Regions from separate parts of the Hylemonella sp. GW821-FHT12C09 genome, predicted to be linked through region 3. Evidence: predicted binding sites of a transcription regulator. Region 3 holds the regulator's gene; each other region holds the start of a gene.
What was found. The regulator sigma-54, encoded in region 3, starts transcription at its own class of promoters, with help from an activator protein. The targets are predictions, from matches to a motif close to TGGCANGNAANCTGCTTT.
Positions count from the first base shown of each region.

Region 1: a site for sigma-54 is predicted at 4,556-4,573, ahead of AC1RRP_RS18070 (isopenicillin N synthase family dioxygenase). Genes of this name have one in related genera too.
Region 2: a site for sigma-54 is predicted at 3,028-3,045, ahead of glnA (type I glutamate--ammonia ligase). Genes of this name have one in related genera too.
Region 4: a site for sigma-54 is predicted at 2,683-2,700, ahead of nirB (nitrite reductase large subunit NirB). Genes of this name have one in related genera too.

Region 1 covers NZ_JBXAQQ010000013.1:29,451-35,415, forward strand. The annotation lists gene AC1RRP_RS18050 (ABC transporter substrate-binding protein) at 181-1,215, shown strand; gene AC1RRP_RS18055 (ABC transporter ATP-binding protein) at 1,275-2,171, shown strand; gene AC1RRP_RS18060 (ABC transporter permease) at 2,251-2,970, shown strand; gene AC1RRP_RS18065 (nucleoside deaminase) at 2,983-3,462, shown strand; gene AC1RRP_RS18070 (isopenicillin N synthase family dioxygenase) at 3,475-4,467, opposite strand; gene AC1RRP_RS18075 (ABC transporter substrate-binding protein) at 4,731-5,765, shown strand; gene AC1RRP_RS18080 (nucleoside deaminase) at 5,810-5,965, shown strand, end outside.
Region 2 covers NZ_JBXAQQ010000002.1:250,533-256,497, reverse strand. The annotation lists gene AC1RRP_RS05065 (polysaccharide deacetylase family protein) at 1-227, shown strand, start outside; gene AC1RRP_RS05060 (sterol desaturase family protein) at 235-1,188, shown strand; gene AC1RRP_RS05055 (EI24 domain-containing protein) at 1,226-2,059, shown strand; gene AC1RRP_RS05050 (competence/damage-inducible protein A) at 2,052-2,885, shown strand; gene glnA (type I glutamate--ammonia ligase) at 3,093-4,508, shown strand; gene AC1RRP_RS05040 (hypothetical protein) at 4,685-5,161, shown strand; gene glnL (nitrogen regulation protein NR(II)) at 5,167-5,965, shown strand, end outside.
Region 3 covers NZ_JBXAQQ010000010.1:19,409-25,373, forward strand. The annotation lists gene AC1RRP_RS15580 (THUMP domain-containing class I SAM-dependent RNA methyltransferase) at 1-1,086, opposite strand, end outside; gene rpoN (RNA polymerase factor sigma-54) at 1,088-2,659, opposite strand; gene lptB (LPS export ABC transporter ATP-binding protein) at 2,853-3,623, opposite strand; gene lptA (lipopolysaccharide transport periplasmic protein LptA) at 3,683-4,282, opposite strand; gene gshB (glutathione synthase) at 4,470-5,432, shown strand; gene AC1RRP_RS15605 (class II glutamine amidotransferase) at 5,429-5,965, opposite strand, start outside.
Region 4 covers NZ_JBXAQQ010000001.1:213,571-219,535, reverse strand. The annotation lists gene nirD (nitrite reductase small subunit NirD) at 1-63, opposite strand, end outside; gene nirB (nitrite reductase large subunit NirB) at 60-2,519, opposite strand; gene AC1RRP_RS01125 (bifunctional protein-serine/threonine kinase/phosphatase) at 2,801-4,555, shown strand; gene AC1RRP_RS01120 (hypothetical protein) at 5,307-5,666, shown strand; gene AC1RRP_RS01115 (hypothetical protein) at 5,796-5,965, shown strand, end outside.

The DNA.
Region 1 (5,965 bases), on a different contig from region 3:
TAGGGTTTGTCTGAATATCTGGGGCACAAATCGACCAGACAATCTGTATACAGCTATGTTTTCAATCTCAAGACCCCGAGACTGGAACTGGCACCCTTTTTGCTCAAGACCCAGGTACCGTGATGACGGCCCTCGCTTTTTCCCATTGCCTGCAGACAAGCTAACCCCAAGGAGCTCCCCATGTCCAAGCGCCACCTCCTCCAAACCGTCGTCGCCCTCGCCTTGACGGCCAGCTTCGCCACCGCACAGGCACAGACCAAACCCATCAAGTTCCAGCTCGACTGGCGTTTCGAAGGCCCGGCCGCCTTCTTCACCCTGCCCGCTGCCAAGGGCCATTTCAAGGACGCCGGGCTGGACGTGACGGTGGACAGCGGCAACGGCTCGGGCGGCACCGTCACGCGCGTGGCCTCGGGCACCTACGACATCGGCTTCGCGGACATGGCCGCCCTGATGGAATTCCACGCCAACAACCCGGACGCCCCCAACAAACCGGTGGCCGTCATGATGGTCTACAACAACACGCCGGCTGCCGTGATGGCGCTCAAGAAATCCGGCATCAAGACCCCGGCCGACCTCAGCGGCAAGAAGCTCGGTGCGCCGGTCTTCGACGCCGGCCGCAAAGCCTTCCCGATCTTCGAGAAGGCCAATAGCGTGAAGAACGTGGCCTGGACCGCCATGGACCCGCCGCTGCGCGAAACCATGCTGGTGCGCGGCGATGTCGATGCGATCACGGGTTTCTCCTTCACCTCCCTGCTCAACCTGGAAGCGCGCGGCGTCAAGGCCGAGGACGTGGTCGTCATGCCCTACGCCGAGTTCGGTGTGAAGCTCTATGGCAACGCCATCATCGCCAGCCCCAAGCTGGTCAAGGAGAACCCCGAGCTGATCAAGGCCTTCCTCAAGGCCTTCACCAAGGGTGCCAAGGAAGTGATGGCCAATCCGGCGGCCGGCATCGAGACCGTCAAGGCGCGCGACGGCATCATCAATGTGGCGCTGGAAACCCGCCGCCTGCAGATGGCCATCGACTCGGTGGTCGCCAGCCCGGACGCCCGCAAGGAAGGTTTCGGCCAGGTCAACCCGGGCCGCCTGGCCCTGATGGCCTCCCAGGTGTCCGACGCCTTCGGCACCAAGACCCGCGTCGATCCCGGCGCGATCTGGAATGGCTCGATGCTGCCCACCGCAGCCGAACTGAACATCCTGCCGCCGGCCAAGAAGTGAGCCGCATGCTTGTCTGAAACCCCTGGCCAGCATCGTCTGGCCATTTTTTTGCAGTCACCATGACGACCGAATCCGCTTCCCCTCCCTTCGTCCAGTTCGACGATGTCTGGCTGGCCTACAACGACGAGTTGCTGGCCCAGAACAACTTCGCGGTCGAGGCCATCAACCTGAACGTGCGCCAGGGCGAGTTCATCGCCATCGTCGGGCCTTCGGGTTGCGGCAAGTCCACCTTCATGAAACTGACCACCGGCCTGAAGATGCCCAGCATGGGCCGCATCCGCGTCGACGGCCAGCCCGTGACCGGTCCGCTCAAGGTCTCGGGCATGGCCTTCCAGGCGCCTTCGCTGCTGCCCTGGCGCACCACGCTGGACAACGTGCTGCTGCCGCTGGAAATCGTCGAGCCCTACCGCTCGCAGTTCAAGGACAGGCGCAAGGCGTTCGAGGAGCGCGCGCTCAAGCTGCTCGAGACCGTGGGCCTGGGCGGCTACGCCAAGAAATTCCCCTGGGAACTCTCGGGCGGCATGCAGCAACGCGCCAGCATCTGCCGCGCCCTGATCCACGAGCCCAAGATGCTGCTGCTGGACGAGCCCTTCGGGGCGCTCGACGCCTTCACGCGCGAGGAACTCTGGTGCACCCTGCGCGACCTGTGGCAGGCGCAGAAATTCAACGTGATCCTGGTCACGCACGACCTGCGCGAATCGGTCTTCCTGGCCGACACGGTCTACGTCATGAGCAAGGGCCCGGGCCGCTTCGTGGTGCAGCGCGAGATCGACCTGCCGCGCCCGCGCGACCTGGAAATCACCTACACCCCCGAATTCACCGGCATCGTGCACGAACTGCGCGGCCACATCGGCGCGATGAGAAGCCCCCCTGTGCCGGCCAGTCGGCCGTCATCCCCCCCTGGGGGACAACACCAGCAGCCCGGCGAAGCCGGTTCTGCGGTGTTCCCGCAATGAAGACAGGCGCCTCGGAGAAATCATCGTGAATTTGAAACACCGCAAACAAGTCGAACGCTGGTCCCCCCTGCTGCTGCTGATGGCCATCGTCATCCTCTGGCAGATCATCACCTCGGCCTTCAACGTCTCGGAATTCATCTTCCCCAGCCCCCTGCGCATCTGGGAGCAGACGCTGGAGTACAAGGCCGTCATCGCCGGCCATGCCTGGCGTACCTTCTGGGTCACCATGGCGGGTTTCGGCATCGCCATCGTGGTGGGTGTGCTGCTGGGCTTCCTGATCGGCAGTTCGCGCCTGGCCTACGCAGCCGTCTATCCGCTGATGACGGCCTTCAACGCCCTGCCCAAGGCAGCCTTCGTGCCCATCCTCGTGGTGTGGTTCGGCATCGGCATCGGCCCGGCCATCCTCACGGCCTTCCTGATCAGCTTCTTCCCCATCACGGTCAACATCGCCACCGGCCTGGCCACGCTGGAGCCCGAGCTGGAGGACGTGCTGCGCGTGCTGGGCGCCAAGCGCTGGGACGTGCTCATGAAAGTGGGGCTGCCGCGCTCCATGCCCTACTTCTTCGGCTCGCTCAAGGTGGCCATCACCCTGGCCTTCGTGGGCACCACGGTGTCCGAGATGACCGCCGCCAACGAGGGCATCGGCTACCTGCTGATCTCGGCCGGCTCGGCCATGCAGATGGGCCTGGCCTTCAGCGGCCTGCTGGTGGTGGGCGCCATGGCCATGGCCATGTACGAACTCTTCAGCTTCATCGAGAAGCACACGACGGGCTGGGCCCACCGCGGCTCGCAGGGTTGAGCGAGCCCACCGGTGTCTCCCCAGCAAGTCATACGCCACCTGCGGCGCGCCAACGAGGTGGCGCGCCGTGCGCGTGATGATCTCGGGCGCCACCCCTTCGGCGCTCTCCTGATCGCCCCGGATGGCGAGACCCTGCTGGCCGAGCAATGCAATGTGGACACGGTCAACCACGCGGAGGCCGTGCTGGCACGCAGCGCCGCGCAGAACTACGCACCGGATTACCTTTGGCGCTGCACCCTGGTCACCACGGTGGAGCCCTGCGCCATGTGCGCTGGCACCCAGTACTGGGTAAATATCGGACGCCTGGTATTTGGCATGAGCGAGCGCCGCCTGCTTGAACTCACAGGCAGCCATGAAGAGAACCCCACCATGAACCTGCCCTGCCGCAGTGTTTTTGAGGCTGGGCAGAAACGCTTCGAGGTCATTGGCCCCGTGGCTGAACTGGAAGACGAAATCGCGGCCCTGCACCGCGATTTCTGGCACACGCGCTGAACGCGCTACCGGTCAGTAGGCCTTGAAGTTGGCCGCGACCCGCTGCTTGAGATAGTCGCCTGCCGCAATGGCGGGATACTTCTTCGCCGGCCCCTCAATCACAGCATGGCGATTGGCCTGCGCGAAGTAGGCCAGGCTGTAGCGCGGACCCATGTACTCGCCAGGCTGCGGGTTGCGCACGCGGTGAAAGTTGCTGGGCAGCTGGTCATCGCTCCAGCGCATCAGCATGTCGCCGATATTGCAGGTGATGGCCTCGGCATCGGGCGGAATGGGCGTCCAGGCCTGGGCTTCCATTTCCTTGCCGGGACAGACCTCCAGCCCGCCTTGACCCTGCTGCTGGTAGAGCAACGTCAGGCAGTCGAAATCGGTGTGCGCGCCGGCACGCCAGAGCTCCAGCTTGTCCTGCGCCTCGGGCGGAATCGCGTAGTAGTGCAAGAGGCGCAGCGTGCTCTGGTAGTCGGGCTGCGCGGGGTCATGTGCGCCCGTGAAGAAATCATGGTCGAAGCCAAGCTTGTAGGCGAAGCAGGACAGCACCTGCATGCCCACCGCCCAGCTCTTGCGCTCGAAATCAAGCATCGTGGTCTGGAAGCCAGGCAACTCGGCCTCGCTCGGCAAGAGCCCGTCCATATGGGGGCGGGTGAGCTGGTAGCTCTCCTTCTGATCGGGCGTGCCGGTCGAGGGACGCACCTGGGCGCGGCTTTCCCAGCCGGCGTTGAGCGCCTTTTTCAGCGGGTACTGCGCCTTCACGGCCTCCGGCAGGGCGAAGAAGCGCTCGGACATGGCAAAGGCCGCGCGGATCTCCTCGGGGGAAATGCCGTGGTTGACGAGCTGGAAGAAGCCGACATCCACTGCGGCGTCCCAGAGCTGGTCCGCGATCTCGGTCTTGCGGGCCTCGAAATTGGATAGGTCGATGCGACGAATCTCGCGTGTGGTGTCGAGTGCCCCCATCGCGCCCATGCGCGATTCTTTTTGCAGCTCGGTGAGGTCGTAAAGCTTGGCGGTCATAAGGTTCTCCTGAAAGTTGAGCTTCAAGAGCAATTTCCGGCCACAGCCTTGCGCAGGCTGGGTGAACGCTTCTACTCCTGCCGGAATACTAGCAAAGACCGGGCCAAAACAGTGAACTTGACCGTATACAACTTGGCACGCGCTTTGCTTCACACCCTTCAAGAGTAGAAGCGTTCAGCGCAGGCAGCAGCCGGCGCCCGGAAATTGCTCTGGAAGCCCGGTCGATCTGACCGGGGGTTGCAACACTTTCCAGGAGCACTGCCATGCAGCGTCGTCATTTTCTCGGCACATCTGCCGCTCTCGCCACCACGGCCCTCGCCGCGCCAGCCGTCTGGGCGCAATCCACCCCCAAACTCACGCCGTTGAAGTTCACCCTGGACTTCCGTGTCACCGGTCAGACCGCCCCCTTCTTCCTCGCGCTGGCCAAAGGCTATTACCGCGACGAGGGCCTGGACGTTTCCATCGACGTGGGGGCTGGCTCCGTGGCCTCGATCACCCGCATTGCCAGCGGTGTCTACCAGCTGGGCCTGGGTGACATCAGCTCGCTGGTCGAGTTCCAGTCCCAGAACCCGGGCACCCCCGTGGTGCAGGCGGTGTACCAGTATTACAACCGCGCACCATTCGTGATCATCGGCCGCAAGGACCGCGGCATCACCAGTGACTTCAAGAGTCTGCAGGGCAAACGCGTCGCTGCTGCCGCCGTGGAATCCACCCGCCGCGCCTGGCCCATGGTGGCCAACAAGCTCAAGCTGGGGGCGGATCATTTCCAGTGGATGACGACCGACTTCAGCGCCCGCGACAACGTGATGGTGCGCGGCGACGTCGATGCTGCCACCTACTTCCACGACTCGGCCGTGTCCCTGTTCGCGCGCATGAAACAGGAAGAGCTGTCGGTACTCAAATACACCGACGCCGGCGTCAACCTGTATGGCAACGCCGTGCTGGCCAGCCGCAAACTGATCACCGAACAGCCCGCCCTGGTCACTGGTTTCCTGCGCGCGAGCAACCGCGCCCTGAAGGAAACCCTGGCCGACCCGACCGCTGCCATCGCCGCCATCAAACAGCGCGAGCCCATCCTCGACGAAAAGGTGGAACTCGATCGCTGGCGTCTCACGTCGCAGTACGTGGCCGCGCCCGATGTGGCCAGCCACGGCCTGGGCGATGTGCGTAAGGTGTTGCTGGACGAGCAGATCGAACAGGTCGCCGAGGTTTTCAGCCTCAAGAGCCGGCCGACGGCCGAGAGCGTGTTCGAGCGCAGCCTGCTGCCCGCCGCTGCCGAACGCGCCTGGAAGGCCTGAGCGTGCGCCTGCCTACAGAAGCGACGCTGGACACGCGCGACGGCATGTATCTGCGCCAGGCCATCACCTGGTCAGCCACGGGCCGTGCGCGCGGCAACCGCCCTTTCGGCGCGGTCATCGTGTCGGAACAGGGTGAGGTGCTGGCCGAGGCCTGGTGCAACACGAGCGAGACCGGCGACTGCACGGGCCATGCCGAGACG
Region 2 (5,965 bases), on a different contig from region 3:
ACAAATACCCCAACGACATGTTGCTCAAGAAGGCGCTGCGCGACATCCGCACCGGCGACGTGCTGGTGGCGCACCTGGGCATCTGGTCGCGCCAGGACCCCTGGGCCCCGGCGGTGCTGGAGCCGCTGATTGCCGGGCTCAAGCAGCAGGGTTATTGCTTCCGTACCCTGCGCGAGCATCCGGACTATCGGGGCTGGATCGCACAGCGCGAAGCCCGTGGGAAGTGAGCGCGTCATGGAGCATCTGGTGAACGCCTTTGACGCCCTGCAGCAGTGGCTGTTCGAGTTGCTGGTGCAACCCGTGGTGTTTGCCATCGGCCTGGGCAACCGGCTGGAGGACGCCTACAGCGGCACGGGCTGGCTGCTCGTCGGTCTGCTGCAACTGGTGGTCATGCTGGCGGTCATGGCGCCGCTGCAGCGCTGGCGTCCGGTCGAGCCGCTGGCCGACCGGGCGGCCATCCGCACCGACGTGCTCTATACCCTGATCCATCGCCTGGGCCTGTTCCGGCTGGTGCTCTTCTTCACGCTCACGCCGTTGATGGACGACTTCTTCGGCATGCTGCGCGCGGCCGGCCTGCCGACCTTCCATCTGGATGACCTGTGGCCCGGTGTGACCGATCTGCCCGTGGTCAGCCTGCTGATCTACCTGGTCGTGATGGATTTCTTCGACTACTGGCTGCATCGCGGCCAGCACCACTTCGAATGGTGGTGGCGCCTGCATGCGCTGCACCACTCGCAGCGCCAGATGACGATGTGGAGCGACAACCGCAACCACCTGCTCGACGACCTGCTCCGCGACGTGCTGCTGGTCACGCTGGCACAGCTCATCGGCGTGGCACCGGGGCAGTTCGTGGCCATCGTCGCTTTCACCCAGCTCAGCGAAAGTTTCCAGCACGCCAACCTGCGCCTGTCCTTCGGGCGCTGGGGCGAGCGCCTGTGGATCAGCCCGCGCTTTCACCGGGTGCACCACAGCATCGGCATCGGTCACGAATCGCCCGGCAAGGTCCTCGGTGGACACAACTTCGGCGTCTTGCTGCCCTGGTGGGACATGCTGTTCGGCACAGCCAACTTCGAGCTGCGCTACGACCCGACCGGCATCCGCGACCAGGTGGAGCAGGGACGTGATTACGGGCGCGGCTTCTGGTCCCAGCAATGGCTGGGCCTCAAGCGACTGTTGGGGCGGGCCTGAAACAGGTTTGAAACATGCGCCAAGGTATGCTTGGAACATGACACTTTTCCTGGACTCCTTCTGGCGCGCGCTGGCCTATTGCCTGCAACCGCGCGTGATTGCCTTGTCCTTCCTGCCCCTGGTGCTGCTTGCAGCCTTGAGCGTGGGGCTGTTCTGGCTGTTCTGGGACCCGGCCGTGCTGGGCCTGCAGACCTGGCTGGCCGACTGGGCACTGATGGAAAGCCTGTTTCGCTGGCTCGACAGCATGGCCATGGGGCACCTGCGCATGGTGCTCCCACCCCTGCTGCTCATCTCGCTGGTCCTGCCGCTGATGATCGTGCTGTCCCTGCTGGCGGTGGCCTGGCTGGCGACGCCGGCTCTTGTCAAGCTGGTGGCCGAGCGCCGGTTCAACGCGCTGGCACAGCGGCGCGGGGGCAGCTTCGCGGGCAGCCTGCTGCAAGGTCTGGGTTCGGCGCTGCTGGCTTTGCTGGCGCTGGTCCTGACCCTGCCGCTGTGGCTGATCCCCCCCCTGGTGATCGTCGTGCCGCCCCTGATCTGGGGCTGGCTGACCTCGCGCGTGATGGTCTACGACGTGCTGGCCTTGCACGCCAGCAAGCCGGAGCGCGAAGAGTTGATGCGCCGTCACCGCTACTGGCTGCTGGCCATCGGTGTGATCAGCGGCTATATGGGCGCAGCGCCTGGCCTGATCTGGGCGGTCGGCGCCATGGCCGTCGTCCTGGCGCCGCTGCTGGTGCCCTTGGCAATCTGGATCTATACCTTCGTGTTCATCTTTGCGGCGCTCTGGTTCAGCCACTACAGCCTGGCGGCACTCGCCGCGCTGCGCGCCGCCCCTCTGCCGGACGCCGGCGCCACGGACTCTTCCCATGCCTGACACCACCGTATCCTTCGGCCTGATCATCATCGGCGATGAAATCCTGTCGGGCAAACGCGCCGACAAGCATCTGCCCAAGGTCATCGAGCTGCTGCAGGCGCGCGGCCTGCCGCTCGCGTATGCCGACTACGTGGGCGACGACCCGCAGCGCATCACGGCCACGCTGGCACGTGCCTTCGCCTCAGGCGAGGTGGTGTTTTCCTGTGGCGGTATCGGCGCCACACCGGATGACCACACGCGGCTATGTGCGGCGCGCGCCCTGGGCACGGAGCTGGCGCTGCATCCCCAGGCCGAGTTGCTGATCCGCGAGCGCATGCAGGACGTGGCGCGCGAGCAGGGCGTGCCCTATGTGCCGGACCGTCCGGACAATGTGCACCGGCTCAATATGGGGGTCTTTCCTGTCGGGTCGCAGATCATTCCCAACCCCTACAACAAGATCCCCGGGTTCAGCTGTGCGTCCCCCGGCGGCCGGGGCGCCGTGCATTTCGTGCCGGGCTTTCCCGTGATGGCCTGGCCGATGATCGAATGGGTGCTGGACACCCATTACGCGGGGCAGTTCCGCCGCGATGCCTGGTGCGAGCAGTCCGTCATCGTCTACGGTGCCATGGAGGCCACGTTGACACCGCTGATGGAGGCCATCGAGTCGCGGCACGCCAGCGTCAAGGTCTTCAGCCTGCCCAGCGTCGATCATCCGCAGCATGGCCGGCACATAGAACTGGGGGTCAAGGGCGGTCCCGATCTGATCCCGCCTGCTTATGCGGCGCTGCTCGAAGGCCTGAGCCAGCTGGGTGCCAAGCTTGGCCCTGAATTGGTGCGTAAAAATTAATTTACCAATTTGGTGCGTTTTGAATGCACCAAATTGGATCAATTTGGCAAAAAGTTTCTGCCTTGGTGTGCGTCTGATCGCGGGAAGGCACTGAAACTCAAGGCAGAATACCGACTTTGACGCAAGCCGGCGCAAGCGGGATTGGCACAGAACCTGCATTCATGTGCCTGCGTAACTTTTAACAACCCTTCCTACCAGGAGTACCAGATGGCCAAGACCGTCGCAGACGTGATGAAGATGGTGAAGGAAAACGAGGTCAAGTTCGTTGACTTCCGCTTCACCGACACCCGTGGCAAGGAACAGCACGTGACCGTGCCGGTTTCCCACTTCGATGAAGACAAGTTCAGCTCGGGCCACGCCTTCGACGGTTCGTCCATCGCCGGCTGGAAGGGCATCGAGGCTTCGGACATGCAGCTCATGCCCGACCCGAACACCGCCAACATCGACCCCTTCTTCGAAGAAACCACCCTGTTCCTGCAGTGTGACGTGGTCGAGCCCAGCGACGGCAAGTCCTATGACCGTGACCCGCGCTCCATCGCCAAGCGTGCCGAGGCCTACCTGAAGGCTTCCGGTATCGGCGACACCGCCTACTTCGGTCCCGAGCCCGAATTCTTCATCTTCGACGGCGTGCGCTGGTCCAACGAACCCGGCAACGTGATGTTCGCCATCGACGAGTACGAAGCCCCCTGGAACAGCGGCAAGCAGCTCGAAGGCGGCAACCGCGGCCACCGCCCCACCACCAAGGGCGGCTATTTCCCGGTGCCCCCGGTCGACAGCACGCAGGACATGCGCGCCGAGATGTCCCTGATCCTCGAATCCCTGGGCATCCCGGTCGAAGTGTTCCACCACGAAGTGGCCGGCGCTGGCCAGAACGAGATCGGCACCAAGTTCAGCACGCTGGTGCAGCGCGCCGACTGGACCCAGGTCCTGAAGTACGTGGTCTGGAACGTGGCCAACGCCTACGGCAAGACCGCCACCTTCATGCCCAAGCCCTACGCTGGCGACAACGGCTCCGGCATGCATGTGCACCAGTCCATCTGGAAGGACGGCAAGAACCTGTTCGCCGGTGACGGCTACGCCGGCCTGAGCGACTTTGCCCTGTACTACATCGGCGGCATCATCAAGCACGCCCGTGCGCTGAACGCCATCACCAACCCCGGTACCAACAGCTACAAGCGCCTGGTGCCCGGCTTCGAAGCCCCGGTGAAGCTGGCCTACAGCTCGCGCAACCGTTCTGCTTCCATCCGCATCCCCTTCGTGGCCAACCCCAAGGGTCGCCGCATCGAGGCGCGTTTCCCCGATCCGTCCGCCAACCCCTATCTGTGCTTCTCGGCCCTGATGATGGCCGGTCTGGACGGCGTGGAAAACAAGATCCATCCGGGCGAAGCCGCCACCAAGGACCTGTACCACCTGCCCCCGGAAGAGGACAAGCTGGTGCCGACCGTCTGCCACAGCCTGGACCAGGCCCTGGACTACCTGGACAAGGACCGCTCCTTCCTGACCAAGGGCGGCGTGTTCACCGACTCCATGCTGGATGCCTACATCGAGTTGAAGATGGGCGAAGTCACGCGCTTCCGCATGGCGCCGCACCCGGTCGAGTACGACATGTACTACTCCCTGTAAAGGGGTGCCCGCAGGCTGTGATTCGTTACAGCTTGTCGCAAAAAAAGGACGGCTTCGGCCGTCCTTTTTGTTTTCCGTGAACTTTCGGGGTTTGATTTTTGGCGTGGATAGTCGATACTCTCAGACCGCCCCTGCATTTTCGATGTGCGGAGAACCCTATGAAGAAGCCTTTACTGATGTCGTTAGCAGCTACGCTTTTCGTAGCAGGCCTGACCGTGGCCGATCTGGCCCAGGCCCAGGGCCGCATCTACCGTTGCGGCAATGAGTACACCAATACCGTGCAACCCGGCCAGAAGGGCTGCAAGCTGCTCGAGGGCGGCAACGTGACCGTGGTGCAACGCCCGCGCGCGACGGAGTCGGTCCGCCTCGCCTCGGCCAGCCAGGAAGGTAAGCGCGTTGACGGCACGCTGCAGCGCCAGCGTGATACGGATGCCCGCCAGATCCTGGAGGCCGAGCTGCGCAAGGCCGAAGCCCGGCAGTCCGAACTGCAGGCCGAATACAACAACGGCGAGCCCGAGAAGATGGGGCCCGAATTTCGCAACCACCAGAAGTACCTGGACCGCGTGAACGAACTCAAGGCCAGCATCGAACGCAATGAAAGCGACCAGGCCGGCCTGCGCCGCGAACTCGACCGCCTTCCTGAGTCAAAATAGGCGGCTTGAAACCGACCGCCATCCCCTCCGTCAGTCGCTTCCAGCCTTTTGACCTTCTGGCCACGCTCGTCGCCGTCGTGCACGGGGACGCGGCGGTGGTCTATGCCAATGCCGCCCTCGAGGACGCGCTGGGCATGTCCCGGCGCAGCATCGAAGGGTCGGATCTGGCAGAGCACTACACCGAGCCCGCGACCCTGGCGGCCGCCCTTGGCGGTTTGCGCGACAACGAATTTGCGGCCCTGCGCTACGATGCCTGGCTGAAGCGTCCCGGGCGGGACCCCCTGCCCGTGCACGTGATCCTGACCCAGACCGACCAGCCGGGAGACATCCTGATCGAGATGCTGCCGCTGGAGCAGCAGGCCCGCCAGGAACGCGAAGAGCGCCTGATTGACCAAGCCCAGGCCAACAAGGAGCTGATCCGCAACCTCGCGCACGAGATCAAGAACCCGCTGGGTGGCATCCGTGGCGCGGCCCAGTTGCTGGAGATGGAGATCGACAGCCAGCTGACCGAGTACACGCGTGTGATCATCCACGAGGCCGACCGCCTGCAGACCCTGGTGGACCGCCTGCTCGCGCCGCATCGCCGCCCGCATGTGGTGGGCGACGTCAACATGCACGAGGTCTGCGAGCGGGTGCGCTCGCTGATCCTGGCCGAATTCCCCAAGGGTTTGCGCGTGGTGCGCGATTACGACACCTCCATTCCGGAGTTTCGCGGCGACCGCGAGCAGCTGATCCAGGCCGTTCTGAATATTGCGCACAACGCCTGTCAGGCCCTCGCCGAGCGCATCGCCGCCGGTGATGGGC
Region 3 (5,965 bases):
GAAGAAGGCCTGGTCATCACCGGCGCTGTCGGCTTCGGGCAGCTCACGCGCGCCAAAACGCGGCGTACCGGCCCTGGCGCCCGCGCCAGCCCCCGCGAAGCCGCCAGCCTCGATGCGTTCGCCATAGGGCGGGTTGACCAGCATCACGCCCGGTGTGGCGCAAGGCGGCAGGCGCTGCAGCGCGTCACCACCACGGAACTCGATCACGTCGGCCACGCCGGCGCGCTGGGCATTGCGCTCGGCGAAGTCCACCATGCGGTGCGACACGTCGCTACCGTAGATCAGCGCGGCCTGGCCCGGCTCGGGTTTGACCACCGCCTGCGCAGCCTCGGCCTTCATGGTGGCCCATTCGGCGGCGCGGAAGGGCCGGTATTTCTCGAAGGCAAAACGGCGCAGGGAGCCGGCCGCGATGTTGCAGGCGATCTGCGCCGCCTCGATGGCGATGGTGCCGCTGCCGCAGCAGGGGTCGTACAGCGGCGTCAGGTCACCCTCGGCGTTGCCCTCGGCCCAGCCGCTGGCGGCGATCATGGCCGCCGCCAGGGTTTCCTTCAGGGGTGCATCGCCCTTGTCCTCGCGCCAGCCGCGCTTGAACAGCGGTTCACCCGAGGTGTCGATGTAGAGCGAGCAGCTGTCGGTGGTCAGGTGGGCGTAGATGCGCACATCGGGCCACTGGGTGTCCACATCGGGGCGCACGCCACCCGAGGTCTCGCGGAAACGGTCGCAGACCGCGTCCTTCACCTTCAACGCCGCGAAGTTCAGGCTGGTCAGCGGGCTGTGCTGCGCCGTGATCTCGACCTTGATGCTCTCCTTGGGCGTGAACCAGTGCTCCCACGGCACGGCCATGGCGGCGCGGTACAGGTCCTGTTCGCTGCGGTACTCGGTGTACGACACCAGCACCAGCACACGCTGCGCCAGGCGGCTGTAGAGGTTGAGCAGCATGGCGTGCGCAAACGAGGTACGCACCGCCACACCACCACGCTGTTTGGTGATGCAGCCCGGGGGCAGTTCCGTGATCCGCAGGATCTCGGCGGCCAGGTAGTCCTCCACGCCGGCGGCGCAGGGAAGAAAAAGAGTGAGTTGGTTCACGTCAGAGTGCCTTGCGCAGGTTGGCGGGGGCTATTTTCAAGGCTTCGCGGTACTTGGCCACGGTGCGACGCGCGCACTCGATGCCCTGCTCCTTGAGCATCTCGGAGAGCTGGCTGTCGGACAGCGGCTTCTTGGCATTTTCGGCGTTGACAAACTGCTTGATCAGCGCGCGCACCGCCGTGCTGGAGGCGTTGCCGCCCGACTCGGTGCCCAGGCCCGAACCGAAGAAGTACTTGAGCTCGTAGGTGCCGAAGGGCGTGGCCATGTACTTGGCCGTGGTCACGCGGCTGATGGTGGACTCGTGCAGGCCCAGCTCGTCGGCGATCTCGCGCAGCACCAGCGGGCGCATGGCCAGCTCGCCGTGCATGAAGAAGTTCTTCTGCCGCTCGACGATGGCGCTGGAGACGCGCAGGATGGTGTCGAAACGCTGCTGGATGTTCTTGATGAACCAGCGCGCTTCCTGCAGGCGCTGCTGCAGGGCGGCGTAGTTGTCGCCCTCGCGGCCGCCGGCCTTGTGGCCCTTGAGCGCGTTGGCATAGATGTCGTGCACGCGCAGCCTGGGCATCACGTCGGGGTTGAGCTGGACACGAAAACGCGTCTGCGCTCCGCTGCCGCTGCGCAGCACCAGCACGTCGGGAACGATCACGTTGCGCTCGACGTTCACGAAGCGCCGGCCGGGTTTGGGCTCCAGCCGGGCCACGAGGCCCAGGGCCTCGCGCGTCAGGGCCTCGCTGCCGCCGCAGAGCTGGGCCAGTTTCCTGAGGTCGCGCCGCGCCAGCAGTTCGGGCGGCTGCTCGATCATGCGCAGGGCCTGCGCCACCACCGCCGGTTCGGGCAAGGACGCCGCACCCCGCATCGCATCGGCCTGCAGGGCCAGCAACTGCAGGCGCAGGCACTCGGCCATGCTGCGCGCGCCCACGCCCGTGGGCTCCAGGCTCTGCAGCAGGCGCAGCGCCAGCGCGAAGTGCGCGATCATCGCCTCCTCGTGCTCCGGATCCTCCCCGGTCAGGCTGCGCGCCAGCTCCTCGATCGGGTCCTCCAGGTAACCGTCTTCGTTGAGCGACTCGATCAGGAACTGCAGCGCCGCGCTGTCTTCGGCACCCAGGCGCAGGGACAGGGCCTGGCGCTTGAGAAAGTCCTGCAGCGACTCCTGGCTGCGCGCCAGCTCCGTGGCGTCGGCTTCGTCGTCCTCGCGCGCGCCGTTGCGCGCCGGGGCGTCGCCGCCCCACTCGCTGTCGTCGGGCGACATGTCCACGCTGCCGTCCCCCTCCCAGCTGCCCTCGCTCTCCAGGCTGGTCACCGCCGCGGTTTCGTCCGGTCCCTCACTGGCCGGGGTGCTGCTGTAGTCGTAGTCGGCCTCGTCCTGCGACACCGGGGTGTCGGCACGCTCCAGGCCGTGGGCCTCGCGCTCGACGCTGTCGTCGGCACGCTCCAGAAAGGGGTTTTCGTCGAGCAGCTGCTCGACTTCCTGGTTCAGCTCCAGCGTGGAGAGTTGCAGGAGGCGGATGGACTGCTGCAGCTGGGGCGTGAGCGCCAGATGCTGGGAGACCCGCAGCGACAGTCCCTGTTTCATGTGTACCTGATTCGATCAGCCAGAGGGTTCGGCGTGAGCGCCGCCGGGCCGCCCCAAGGCGCGAGACATGACGGCACGAGACGTGCGTGTCTCTTCAGCCCGTCCAAGCCTGCGCAGGCAGGCTTGGAGCCGCGGGCCTCAGCCCCCTCGGGAGGCAGCGAGGGCACGCCAGTGCCGAGCGTGGGGGCCATAGTCACATCTTGAAGTGCTCGCCCAGGTAGACCCGGCGCACGTCGGCGTTGTTGACGATCTCGGCCGGGGTGCCCTGGGCCAGCACGCGGCCCTCGCTGATGATGTAGGCGTGGTCGCAGATGCCCAGGGTCTCGCGCACGTTGTGGTCGGTGATGAGCACGCCGATGCCACGCGCTTTCAGGAAGCTGATGATGCGCTGGATCTCGATCACCGCGATCGGGTCGATGCCGGCGAAGGGTTCGTCCAGCAGGATGAAACGCGGCTGCGTGGCCAGGGCGCGCGCGATCTCCACGCGGCGGCGCTCGCCACCGGACAGCGCCAGTGCCGGCGAGGCGCGCAGATGCTCCACGCGCAGGTCCTGCAGCAGGGCGGTGAGCTGCTGCTCGATCTCGTCCTTGCGCAGGGGCTTGCCGTCTTCGCCATGCTGCAGTTCCAGCACGGCGCGCACGTTGTCCTCGACGTTGAGCTTGCGGAAGATCGACGCCTCCTGCGGCAGGTAGCTCAGGCCCAGACGCGCACGCTGGTGGATGGGCATGTGCGCGACCGCATCGTCGTCGATCAGGATCTCGCCGGCGCTGGCACGCACCAGGCCCACGATCATGTAGAAGGACGTGGTCTTGCCCGCGCCGTTGGGCCCCAGCAGACCCACCACCTCGCCCTTGCGCACGGTCAGCGAGACGTCCTTGACGACCTCGCGGCTGCCGTAGAACTTCTTGAGGTGGCGTGCCTCCAGGCGGCTGGGTTCGCCGCCGGGCAGCGTGTCCTGGGCCACAGCCGAGTCAGGCTGGGAATCGGGCGGCAGGGTGCCGGCGGCGGTCTGCAGGCTGTCGCTCACTTGCGCCCTCCGCCCAGGGTGTTGTCGGTGCGCAGGGGCGCGCTGGCGCGCGGGGCCGGTGGCGCGGCCGTCTCGTTGCGCGGCGTCAGGGTGGCGCGCACACGCTCGCCGCCCTTTTGCGGGCTGCCGTCCACCGTGAAGACGTCCGTCAGGCTGTTGTACTGGATGATGTTGCCCGTCACCACATCGGCCACCTGGGTGCCACGCAGGCGGCGCAGCCGGGCGTCCTTGATGAGCTTGAACACGTCGGCGCGACCGTCGTATTCGATGGTCTCGCTCTCACCCTCGATGTATTCGTCCTCGCCGTCACGCTTCTGGCGGAAGAAGGCGCGCTGGCCCGGCTCGGCCGTCACCACGCCGAACTGGTAACCCTGCGGGTCCTGGCGCACTTCGATGCGTGTGCCCTTGATGATGATGGAGCCGCGGGTCAGCACCACATTGCCGCTGAAGACGCTGATCTGCTTGAGGTCGTCATAGCGCAGCGCATCGGCCTCGATGTTCATCGGCTTCTTGGCATCGGCCGTCTCGGCACCGGCCACGCCCGCCGTCAAGGCGCAGGCCGCGCACAGCAGGAGGCGGAGGAGGGGAAATTTCATAAAGGCACGAATCTTGCTCTCTGGGTCTCGGTCATTGTAATCGGGTCGGACGGCTGGTCCAGTCCTTGCTTTTGCCTGTTTTCCAGCGGGCCACCCGCCCCGCGTCCATGGGCCTGCTCCACCGTGCTCTCTGGTTTCATGAGAGACTTCCCGGCTCCTCCCCCTCACCACGCTGCGACCCCCTGCCATGAACCTGCTTTTCGTCGCCGATCCGCTGGAATCGTTCAAGACTTACAAGGACAGTACCTTCGCGATGATGCGCGAGGCACAACGCCGTGGCCACACGCTGGCAGCCTGTGAGCCGCGCCACCTGAGCTGGCTGGCCACCACCGGCGTGCAGGCCCATGTGCGTCGCATCCGCCTGACCGGCCACGAAGAACACTGGTTCCACGAAGCGCCGCTGGCGCCGGCGCAGCGCCTGGCTGCGCTGCGCGACTTCGACGCCATCGTCATGCGCAAGGACCCGCCCTTCGACAGCGAATTCTTCTACGCCACCCACCTGCTGGAACAGGCCGAGCGCGAAGGCGCCCGGGTCTTCAACAAACCGCGCGCCCTGCGTGACCACCCGGAAAAGCTCGCCATCCTCGAGTTCCCCGAGTTCACCACGCCCACCCTGGTCACGCGCGAAGCGCAGGCCGTGCGCGACTTCCACACCCAGCACCGCGACATCATCCTCAAGCCGCTGGACGGCATGGGCGGCATGGGCATCTTCCGGGTGAAGGACGAGGGCCTGAACCTGGGCGCCATCATCGAGACGCTGAACCGCGACGGCGCGCAAACCCTGATGGTGCAGAAGTTCCTGCCGGCCATCGCCCAGGGCGACAAGCGCATCCTGGTCATCGGCGGCAAGCCCGTGCCCTATGCGCTGGCACGCATCCCGCAGGGCGGCGAGGTGCGCGGCAACCTGGCGGCTGGCGGCAAGGGCGTGGCCCAGGCCCTGAGCACGCGCGACCGCGAGATCGCCGAGGCCATCGGCCCCGTGCTGGCCGCACGCGGCCTGCTGCTCATCGGCCTGGACGTGATCGGCGACTGTCTCACCGAGATCAACGTCACCAGCCCCACCTGCTTCCAGGAAATCACCGACCAGGCCGGCTTCGACGTGGCATCGATGTTCGTCGACGCACTGGAAGCGGCCCTGACCGTACGCTAGGCTACCGGCGCCCCGTCCACGAAGACCCGCAACTCGCCCGGCGCAAACAGCGTCCAGGCCTCGTTGGTCGTCAGCGGCGCTGTTACCACCACCGCCACGCGGTCGCCCGAGGCGGCGTGCTCGGCAAAGTTCACGCTCAGGTCCTCGTCGCGCAGCGTGGCGCTGCCGAAGGGGTGCTGACGCACCACGTGGTACAGGTTCGTGGAGGCATGTGCCCACAGCGCCTCGCCATTGCTCAGCAGGAAATTGAAGGTGCCGTATTTCGAGATCTGCGGCACCAGTTCGCGCAGGGTGAGCGTGAGTTCCGCAATGCTGGGCACGCTGGCGTGCGACTTGGACAGCTCCTGCAGCAGCCAGCAGAAGGCGCGCTCGCTGTCGGTGTGGCCCACCGGCCGGAAGCTGCCGTGCAGGCGCGGCGCGTAGTCCTTGAGGTCGCCGTTGTGCGCGAACACCCAGTAGCGCCCCCAGAGCTCGCGCACGAAAGGGTGACAGTTCTCCAGCGTCACCTCGCCCTGGGTGGCCTTGCGGATGTG
Region 4 (5,965 bases), on a different contig from region 3:
CACACGGCGCGAGCCGAGCACGGGGATATCCTCGACGCGGCAGATGGGTTTCCATTGAGTCATGATGCGGCTCCTTCGATGACGAGTGGGATGAACTGGCGCGTGTCGACGCGGGCCTTCTCGCCCTCGAACCAGGGATCGGGCTCGCCGTCCAGCGCGAACTGCAGGCGCTCCCACAAGGCCCGGCGGCCTTCGTGGTCGTCCAGGATCTTCTTCTTCACGTAGTCCAGGCCCACGCGGTTTACGTAATGCACCGTGCGCTCCAGGTACCAGCCCTCTTCGCGGTAGAGCTGCATGAAGGCGCCGGTGTACTCCAGCACTTCTTCAGCCGTCTTGAGCTTGGTGAAGAAATGCGCCACCTCGGTCTTGATGCCGCCGTTGCCGGCGATGTGCATCTCCCAGCCGGAGTCCACGCCGATGATGCCCACGTCCTTGATGCCGGCCTCGGCGCAGTTGCGCGGGCAGCCCGAGACGGCGAACTTCACCTTGTGCGGCGCGTACATGCGCCACATGGCGCGCTCCAGGTCCTTGCCCATCTGGGTGCTGTCCTGCGTGCCCATGCGGCACCATTCGCTGCCCACGCAGGTCTTCACCGTGCGCAGGGCCTTGGCGTAGGCGTGGCCGCTGGGCATGCCGATGTCGTTCCACACGGCCTGCAGGTCTTCCTTCTTGACGCCCAGCAGGTCGATGCGCTGGCCGCCGGTGACCTTGACGGTGGGGATCTTGTACTTGTCCACCGCATTGGCGATGCGGCGCAGCTCGTCGGCCGTGGTCTCGCCGCCCCACATGCGCGGGATCACGCTGTAGGTGCCGTCCTTCTGGATGTTGGCGTGGCTGCGCTCGTTGATGTAGCGGCTCTGCGGATCGTCCTTGGCCTCCTTGGGCCAGGTGCTGATGAGGTAGTAGTTGACGGCCGGGCGGCAGCTGGCGCAGCCGTTGGGCGTCTTCCAGTTCAGGCTCTTGAAGACGTCGGCGATGGTCAGCAGCTTCTCCTTGCGGATGGCCTCGCGCACGGCCTGGTGGCCGTGCTCGGTGCAGCCGCACATGGCCTTGGTCTTGGGTGTGGCCGAGTAGTCGCCGCCGGCCGTGAACATCAGGATCTGTTCCACCAGGCCGGTGCAGGAGCCGCAGCTCGCGCTGGCCTTGGTGTGCTTGCGCACCTCGTCCAGCGTGAACAGGCCTTTTTCCTTGATGGCCTTGCAGATGGTGCCCTTGGTCACGCCGTTGCAGCCGCAGACCTCGTCCGTGTCGGCCATGGCGGCGGCCTTGCTGTGGCCCTCGTGGCCGGCGTCGCCGATGTTCGATTCACCGAACATCAGGCGGTCGCGGATGTCGCCCACGCTGCGGCCGTCGCGCAGCAGCTTGAAGTACCAGGAACCGTCCACCGTGTCGCCGTAGAGGCAGGCGCCCACCAGCTTGTCGTCCCGGATGACCAGCTTCTTGTAGACGCCGCCGGCCGGGTCGCTCATGACGATCTCTTCGGTGTTCTCGCCGCCCATGAAGTCGCCGGCGCTGAACAGGTCGATGCCCGTGACCTTGAGCTTGGTGGAGGTCAGCGAGCCGGTGTAGCGGCCGATGCCAAACTGCGCCAGGTGGTTGGCCAGCACCTTGCCCTGCTCGAACAGCGGGGCCACCAGGCCGTAGGCAATGCCACGGTGCGCGGCGCATTCACCCACGGCGTAGATGCGCGCATCGGTGGTGGTCTGCAGCGTGTCGCTGACCACGATGCCGCGGTTCACGTGCAGCTTCATGCTCTCGGCCAGCGCCGTGTTGGGGCGGATGCCCACGGCCATCACGACCAGGTCGGCCGGCACTTCCGTGCCGTCCTTGAACTTCACGCTTTTGACGCGGCCGTCTTCGCCACCCACCAGCTCCTGCGTCTGCGCGCCGATCAGGAACTGCATGCCGCGGTCTTCCAGCGACTTCTGCAGCATCTTGCCCGCCACGTCGTCCAGCTGGCGCTCCATCAGCCAGGGCATCACGTGCACCACGCTGACCGTCATGCCGCGTTTCATCAGGCCGTTGGCCGCTTCCAGGCCCAGCAGGCCGCCGCCGATGACCACCGCATGCTGGTATTTGGCGGCGGCTTCGATCATGGCCTCGGTGTCGGCGATGTCGCGGTAGGCCAGCACGCCCTTGAGCTCCTTGCCCGGCACGGGCAGGATGAAGGGGTTGGAGCCGGTGGCCAGGATCAGGCGGTCGTATTCGGCGCTGATCGTCTCGCCCTGGGCGTTCTTTGCGTGCACCACGCGCCTGACGCGGTCCACCTCCGTCACGGTCCAGCCGGCGTGCAGGGTGATGCCGTTGTCCTGGTACCAGGCCCAGTCGTTGAGCACGATGTCTTCGAGCTTCTGTTCGCCGGCCAGCACCGGCGAGAGCAGGATGCGGTTGTAGTTGGGGTGGGGCTCGGCGCCGAAGACCGTGATCTCGTACAGCTCGGGCGCAATCTTCAGCAGCTCTTCGAGCGAGCGCACGCCGGCCATGCCGTTGCCGATCATCACCAGTTTGAGTTTTTTCATCACAAGCTCCGTCGATCCAAATCAAGCAAGAAACAAAAAAGGCGTCCACACGGTGCCTGCCGGGAGCAGTGCACGTGGGGACGCCTTCGTCCTGGGTTCATCCGCTGCGCCGTTGCACCGGATGAGTGAATGGGGGCCAGCTTTGGCCGGGTACGCCGGTACTGACGCAAGTGTCATGCCAGCAATTTCTCCAGGGAGGGGCTGTCCAGAAAGAACGCCAAGGCTTCTTGGGCCGACGCAGAATGCACCATCTCGGGCATCAATCTTGCGGAACCCTGGGCATGAGCTTTGAAATGGATATCGGTTACACCTCGCTGGCGGGCGCCAAGGCCGTCAATGAAGACTTCGCCGGCGCCATGCTGCCCGAAGACGGGCGTGAGGACATGGGCGTGATCGCCGCCATTGCCGACGGCGTGAGCGCCGGCGGCCTGGGCCAGGAGGCCGCGCAGACCACGGTGGCCACTTTGGTGCGCGATTACTACAGCACGCCCCAAACCTGGGATACCACGGTGGCGCTGGACCGGCTGATCGCCGCGCAGAACACCTGGCTGGCCGCCACCAACCGCCGGCGTGCGCCCGCTACGGGCATGACCACGCTGACCGCTTTGGTGCTGCGCGGGCATGCCTACACCCTGGCCCATGTGGGCGACACGCGCGCCTACCTGTTGCGCGAGGGGCAGGTGACCCAGCTCACGGTGGACCACGTCATGCCCCACCCCGATTTCCGCCACCAGCTCATGCGCGTGGTGGGCGCGGAAGACCGCCTGGTGGTGGACTACATCCAGGGCGACCTGCAGGTGGGCGACGTCTTCATCCTGCTCAGCGACGGCGTGCACGGATCGCTGCGCCTGCGCCTGCTGGCGGAAATGGCCGAACTGGCCAACGCGCAGCGCATCAGCGACAACCTGGTGCAGGCCGCCATCAAGGCCGGCAGCAACGACAACGCCACCGCCCTGGTGGTGCGGGTGCTGGGCCTGCTGGACGCCACGCTGCAGGACGTGAGCCGCAGCGCCCAGGCCCTGCCGGTGCCCGTGCGCCTGAAACCCGGCGAGGTGATCGACGATCTGCGCGTGGAAGAGGTGGCCGCCGACAACGGCATCAACCTCATCTACAAGGTAAGGGACACCCACACCCAGACCGACTACGCGCTCAAGACCCTGCATCCCTCACGTGCCCACGACCCCGAGGAGTGCGCCGCGCTGGCCCACGAGGCCTGGCTGGCGCAATGCATGCAGACCTCACGCGCGGCCGAGCACCTGGTGCGCCTGCACGAGAAGCCGCCCGCCGGCAAGGGGCAGACCGCCTTTTACCTGCTGTACGACTGGCACGCCGGCGAGACCCTGCAGCAGATGCTGGCGCGCCAGCAGCGTTTCAGCCCGGCCCAGGCCGTGGCCCTGGCCACCCAGGTGCTCAAGGCCCTGGGTCGCCTGCACCGCCAGAGCGTGGTGCACCGCGACATCAAACCCGCCAACCTGCACCAGGGCGACGACGGCGTGCTGCGCCTGCTGGACCTGGGCGTGGCCCTCAGCGGGCGCGAGCCCGAAGCCATGCGCCGCCTGCACGCGGGCACGCCAAGCTACATCAACCCCGAGCAGTGGGGTTTCACCGTGCGCGCCGGCGGCATCGACACCACTGTGCCGCCCGAAGACCCCGACGCCATGAGCGACCTCTTCGCGCTGGGCGTCACCTTCTACCAGCTGCTGGCTGATGGCAAGCTGCCCTACGGTGAAGTGCTGCCCTGGCAGAGCGGCCGTTATTACCGCGACCCCACGCCCCCCAGCCGCCACAACCCCGAGGTGCCCATCTGGCTCGACCACGTGGTGCTCAAGGCCGTGGCCCGCGACAAGCGCCAGCGTTTCGAAACGGCCGAGGAGTTCCTGCTGGCGCTGGAGCGCGGCGCTTCACGCCCGCTGACCGCGCCGCCGGCTTCGCCGCTGCTGCAGCGTGACCCGACCTTGGTGTGGAAGCTGTTGTTTGGCGTCAGCGCGCTGTTCAACGTGCTGCTGGTCTACTGGCTGCTGTTCCTGCCGAAGTAGGGCAAGCCGGCGACTTTGCCGGTTTTGTTCATGGGGCTCCTTTTCGAAGGAAACGCTCCAAGTCCTTGATCGGCCTGGGTTTTTTGCTGTTGACGCCGACTTTGTTATCCGTCACTTCGCCTTGTTAGGCAGACAGCTTTGCCGGGTTTGTGGGCTTTGTTCATGGTCCGGAACCGAAGGCTTGAACGGGAAAGGCTGATATAAATCAGGCACTTACAAAACACGACGGGAGGAAGGCATGAGCAGTGTTAAGCAGACAGGTTTGACGTCTATATCAAGTTAGAACCCATCATGTCGCACCTAAGCGCGCGCAGAAGGAAGGATCGAGCGCCACTGACGGAACGTAGCCTGCTGAGGACCTTGCGGCGAGCCCTTCCGCGACGGAATGGTTATGCGTCGCCCAATTGCGAAGAGCTCATTTCTGAGGCAAGCCACTTCGGCGTTGGTAGTCCGTTGCGCATACGGCGACTTCTACTCAAGCATCGTCGTACTCTTATTGCGGATGATCGAGAGACGCTCCTGGCCAGTGGCTATATGCGTCTTGTCGCCGAAGAATACGGTGAGTCGCACGTTGCGGAACTGAGGCGCAAGCAGCGTTGCTTCACCTGGGAAGCGCTCGTGCGAAACGCATTTGAGTTGGAGTTTGGTGAGCGGTATGAAGCATATTCAAGGAAGCGCGATGGGCTCTAACACTTCAATCGAGAGTGGATCGCTTACGGCTCCCACTCATCTCAAACGTTAGGCCAATCAAGTGGCAATTCTTCTCATACTCGTGTTGTATGCGCTGGCAGGCATCGCGTTGCGCTCTGTCGCAGCGCTGGACATGAGCAATGAAGTTCGTCTCGCGTTCAATGTCTTCGGCGGAATCGGCGCTCTTGTCCTACCAATTGTCGTTTACTCCGTCATTGACCATCGGCTCACGCGTCGCGCAGTAAATGCAATTGGGTTAACCTCCTGCACTGAGAGCGGAGCAGAATTCGTTCGCGTCGAGATGCACAAGAATCACTTTACGTTGGTGTGTCGTCACGCCGAGAGGCAAGAACGCAAGAAGTTTCGCATTCGCTTTGTATTTTCCACTTGGTACGTGCGGAGCGTTCAATGGCTGCAATAAAAACAGGCCTAACAACCAGCTCATGTGCGACGCGTATAAGCGTTGCACCTCCTTCATGCGTTGTCGCACGCGCGCCATAGCTGGAGCGTTAAAGAGCAAATGGGTACGTTCATTTCACCTTGGTCCTCAATGACAAAGCGCAAGCTTTTTGGCACTGTCGCGTTCGTCGTTGTTATGTTCATAGTTATTGCTGCTCTAGGGCAACTTTGGATCAAAACCTCCGAGCCATATGAGCTGGGCCGTTCTGCAGTTGGTTCAAAGCTCAACGTGCAACCGACCGCGGTTGAACTTAAGCGGTT